Regions from separate parts of the Labrenzia sp. R5_0 genome, predicted to be linked through region 1. Evidence: riboswitches for the same ligand, from Rfam matches in the RefSeq annotation. Region 1 holds a riboswitch; the other holds the start of a gene.
What was found. Region 1 has a riboswitch for cobalamin ahead of J7447_RS10260 (energy-coupling factor ABC transporter permease). Riboswitches for the same ligand answer to the same signal wherever they lie in the genome.

Region 1 (2,386 bases):
ACGGTTGCGCAGGCCGCTTGACAGCCACCGTCAACGCACAATGACACCGGCCCTCGCGCCGGTGTCTTTTTTTGAACTGCAATCCGGACGATCTGCAAATCCTCGGGAACTTGCGAACATGGAGACGCCTGAGCTTCGGACGCAAGGTAGAGGCACCGGAGCAAATCCGGCCTTCAACCTTCATACCCTTTCAGGAGTAGAACATGTCCTTGATGAAATCCGCCATTGCCGCAACGCTGCTGTCTCTTGCCGCTCTCTCTGCCCCGGCAATGGCCGCGGACGAATACAACACCTCCAGTGGCCTGACGGCCGCCGGCAGCCCGCTCGGTCTTCATGGTGTCGATCCCGTGGCCTTTGTCAGCCTGGGCAACCGGATTGACGGAACCGCGCAATATACGGCCGTCCACGACGGTGTTGCCTATTACTTCGCATCCCAGGAAGCCATGGATGCCTTCACCGCGCATCCGGATCAGTACCTGCCGCAAAACGGCGGCTTCTGCACCTTCGGTGTTTCAGTCGGCAAGAAGTTCGACGGCGATCCGCAGTTCGCGGCTGTTGTGGACGGCAAGCTTTATCTGTTCCTGAACGAGGCCATCTTCCGCGAGTTCCAGAAAGACCAGTCCGGTACAATCGCCAAGGCGGAAGCCAACTGGAAGAAGATCCGCTCCACCGAGGCAACGAAGCTCTGATTGTTCGTTGCCAAGGCGTCGGAACGACAAACAAAAAGGGCGGCCCCAGGGCCGCCCTTCGTGACTTGATTTCGGCAAAAGCCCGAAGACTTAAGCCGCGTTGTGCAGCCGATTTTCGAAAGCAAGGTTCCGGGTCAGCGGTGCCAGTGTCTTGGCAGCGGCCAGAACAGCCAGATCAGCCAGCGGCTCGCCCAGGATCACCAGCATATAGGCAAAACCGAAGGAACCGACGGAAGCCATGTTCTCGGCACCGAAGCCCTGGCCGTAGAATGCCCAGAAAGCAACCCAGCCAACGATACCGGCCTGGAACGTGGTGGAAAGAGCCAGTGCCTGAACGTAGGAAACATCAACATAGGCGGTCTTTTCCGGAATGATGCGGTTTGCCAGCATGCTGACAGCCCACAGCGGCACAAGCAGCGTGGTGACGTTGATGCCGTACTGCGGCAGGTCGAAAGGAGCAACCAGCGTCCCCTGGAGCAGAAGGCCTGCAGCAAGACCGATTGCTGCCGGACCAGCGCCGAACATCAGGAACAGGGTGGAGCCCAGGATAAAGTGCACTTCGGAAACACCGACCGGGTAATGCGGCAGGATTTCGAAGAAGCAGAACACGGCAACCGTCGTGATGACGGAGCGGACGGCAAGGCTGAGAACGCCGCTTTTGCGGATCGTGTCGAGAGCCATTTTGCCCAGAAGGCCGAAGGAAGCAGCCGCGGTGCCGTAGCTGAGTACGATTTTGGCACCGTCGACGATGCCCGGTTCGATATGCATGTCATTTCTCCTTTGCGCACCCTCCGTGCGCGAGCAGATGGTGTGAACCGGCCCCGATGGGACCGCTGGATGGCAGGTTTCCTGGCTCGCGAGTCTCTGCGCTGCCCGCCTTCCCGGATCGCTCCAGTGGCTTGAAGGGCTTTGCTCGTCGCATACAGTTGCGGGGGCAGCCACGGTATTGGTCCCTGTTGGGTACGCCTCACCGTGTTCCCATTTCATCCGCCCTTACGCTTGTTCGGGCGAAACCATCGCATCGTCTAGATTTGCAAGGATTGGCGATATTCTGCAAGCGAATTTTCGCCATATTCGGTCTGAATGCGACATTGCACCGAAATTTTGCCTTCTGAAGACCACCACCGAAATCAGCCGAATTAGCACTACCAACAAGCTTCAGATCTCAAAATACTTCTTCAGGGAATTGCGTCAGCCACCTGAAAAACATGACATTTGAAGCACCCAATCAAAGATGAAAATCAAAACCATTGTTTATTAAACTTTTCTGTATTTAGGGTAATTGTGATTTTTACTTGCAGAAACCCTAACGAAAGATAACCTCACTCGCATACAAAGCACATCATGAGAGTTTGCAATGCCCTTTACCAAATTGGGAACGCTTATCGCTGGTGTCGTCTTTTTCCTTGGCTGCATTCAGCTGGCACTTCTGGCCGGCGTTACTCTTGGTGCAGTCACTGAACCAAGACCGGGTTTTTTCCTTGGCAATCTGACACGCGAACAGGCGCTCGACAGCGGACTATTGAAGATCATGGCCGCCGTCGCATTCGGCGTGATCACCGAGATCAGCCGCTCGGTTGAAAAGAAGTAGACCACAACCAAAGACTTGCCGCAGGCGGTGACCTGTGAAAGTCTTCGGCCATGTTGAAATCGATTCCCCAGACCGCTCTCGCGGTATCTCTCCTTGCTGCCACCGT
Region 2 (2,386 bases), 180 kb from region 1:
CGCGCACGGACAAGGCAAAGTCGGTCGGCTGCTCCTGAAGCACGGCGGCGATCGTTTTGGCGGCCTCCCTGGCACTGATGTGCCAGAGATCCGTGCCATCCAGAAGGATTTCGCCCGTTTTCGGTTTCAGGAAGCGATAGAGCAGCCGCAACAGGGTGGATTTGCCGGCACCATTGGCGCCGGCAATTCCAAGAACCTCACCGGCAGGCAGACCGAAGCTGAGCGGATGCAGAATGGTTTTGCCCTGCCCCGTCTTCCAGCTGACCTCCCGGACAAACAGATCGACCCCTGTCATGAGAACGCCGTCCCGTCTGCTTCTGAAACGATCATCGCTGCCGGAAGCCGGCCTTGCGATGCGCTCCAGCGCTTGCCGTGGCTTTCCTCGGTCACCTCGCATCCATTTTCAATCTGGCGATACCGATTGGCGTAGTCGACCAGGTCGTCGATGTCCGTATCGTCCTCAATGTCCCCAAAGAGGTAGATCGCCTTGTCGGTGGCCTTGAATGCCAGCGTGCACGGTCTCGAACAGCTCTCCATGTCGGCTGTTCCACTGATTTCGAATTCGTCTCCAACGACAGGCACTGCCTGTGCCATTGCACTTTTCAGCTTGCAGATCAGCCTATATCCGGGATGGCAAGTCTGCCCATTGTGACGACAGGTCGTGCAGACAAATATCTTATGCGGATCATTGCTCATGACGCGCCTCCACGGCTTCTGCCAGCGAACCGACAGGAGGCTGCGGAAAAGCAAAGGCATTGCTTTCCTCGTTGCACTGGGCACGGCCGGATCGGGTACGTTTGGCACAATCATCATGTAATGTTATTACATTACCCATGTTCTTGCTGACAACAGATTTTTGCAGCCCATCGGGAACCATCGCGCGTGCTGCGCGCGTCGCCAGCGGATCAGCCTCGGTCAGGAGGTTGGCAAGTCTTGAGAATTCAGCAGAAAATTTCCGGTTCATATCGCCCTCCGCGATTTCGCGGGGCAGTTAGGAACCGAATGTGCAACTTTGCCGGCAGGTGCCGATTGGCCATGTCACTCACTCCTCCGGGGCACCCCGCCCGGGTTAAGGTTTAAGGTGAAATGGCAGGTCTCCTGACTTGCGGGTCATTGCTTGCCTGATCCTTCCCGGGGTTTCCCCAGTGGCGCTTTCAGGTTTGCTCGCCGCTCACAGTTGCGGGGGCAGTCACGGATTTGCAGCCTTTCGGGCTTGTCGCACCGTGTTCCCTTTTAATCCCGGTCCGGAGTTCGGAGTCGGGAACCATCTCTTCCTAAGTGCGCGAACGCCTGAAAAATGTCAAAGACTTTTGCGGGTCGCTGCTCTTGTCTGAAAGCACGACAGGATTGCCTGGAAGCGGAAACACCCAGCCGCCTCGGCAGGATTGACCCTTGCCTTCAAGGCTCAAAAATCTTACCTCCGATCCATGAAACAGGATGCCCTTCCCCCGCGCGCCGCAGCGCGCCCCCTCACCCTTGAGACCCACGGCATTACCCGCCAGGACGACTTCGCCTGGCTGAGGGCGGACAACTGGCAGGAGGTCATGAAGGACCCGTCCGTGCTGGATGCCGACATCCGCAGCTATCTGGAAGCGGAAAATGCCTATCACGAAGCGCAGATGGCACCGACGAAGGCTCTGCAGGAGAAGCTTTTTGCGGAGATGCGCGGCCGCATCAAGGAAGACGACAGCTCGGTTCCTGCGCCCGACGGGCCCTTCGCTTACGGCCTCAAGTATGAAACCGGCGGCCAGCAACCGGTTTTCTTTCGCACCCCGCGTGACGGTGGCGCGGAAACGGTTCTTCTCCATGGCGACAAGGAAGCCGAAGGAACGGCATATTTCCGGATCGGCGGCGTCAGCCAGTCGACGGATCACAAGCTCATCGCCTGGGCCTATGACGACAAGGGCTCGGAATATTATTCACTGAAGCTGCGCGACGCCCAGTCTGCCAAGGATTTCGACTACGCCATCGAGGACACGGGCGGCGGCGGCGTCTTCTCGGAAGACAGCCGCTATGTGTTCTACGTTCGCCTCGACGCCAACCACCGGCCCTCGAAACTCTTCCGTCACGAAGTCGGTTCCGACCCGGCGAGCGACGTTCTCGTCTACGAGGAAAAGGATGCCGGCTTCTTCATGGGCGTCGGCAAGACCCAGTCCGGCGACACCATCGTCATCGACATTCATGATCACGAGACGTCCGAAGTCTGGATGATCCCGGCCACCGACCCGACCGCCGAACCGGTGCTTGTCGCAGAGCGCCAGACCGGTATCGAGTATTCCATCGACGATCACGGCGACACACTCTACATCCTGACCAACGCAGGCGGCGCCGAGGACTTCAAGATCGTCACTGCGCCGAAAGGCAATCCCGGCCGCGAAAACTGGTC

Region 2: another riboswitch for cobalamin. It lies ahead of J7447_RS09390 (hypothetical protein); the one in region 1 lies ahead of J7447_RS10260 (energy-coupling factor ABC transporter permease).

What each region holds. Positions count from the first base shown of each region.
Region 1 is NZ_JAGHRK010000002.1:304,616-307,001, forward strand. Features, by position in the region: gene J7447_RS10250 (hypothetical protein) at 1-21, shown strand, start outside; gene J7447_RS10255 (YHS domain-containing (seleno)protein) at 204-689, shown strand; gene J7447_RS10260 (energy-coupling factor ABC transporter permease) at 780-1,457, opposite strand; cobalamin riboswitch at 1,511-1,722, opposite strand; gene J7447_RS10265 (hypothetical protein) at 2,047-2,280, shown strand; gene aroQ (gamma subclass chorismate mutase AroQ) at 2,331-2,386, shown strand, end outside.
Region 2 is NZ_JAGHRK010000002.1:121,600-123,985, forward strand. Features, by position in the region: gene J7447_RS09380 (ABC transporter ATP-binding protein) at 1-295, opposite strand, end outside; gene J7447_RS09385 (DUF1636 family protein) at 292-756, opposite strand; gene J7447_RS09390 (hypothetical protein) at 686-964, opposite strand; cobalamin riboswitch at 1,071-1,284, opposite strand; gene J7447_RS09395 (S9 family peptidase) at 1,428-2,386, shown strand, end outside.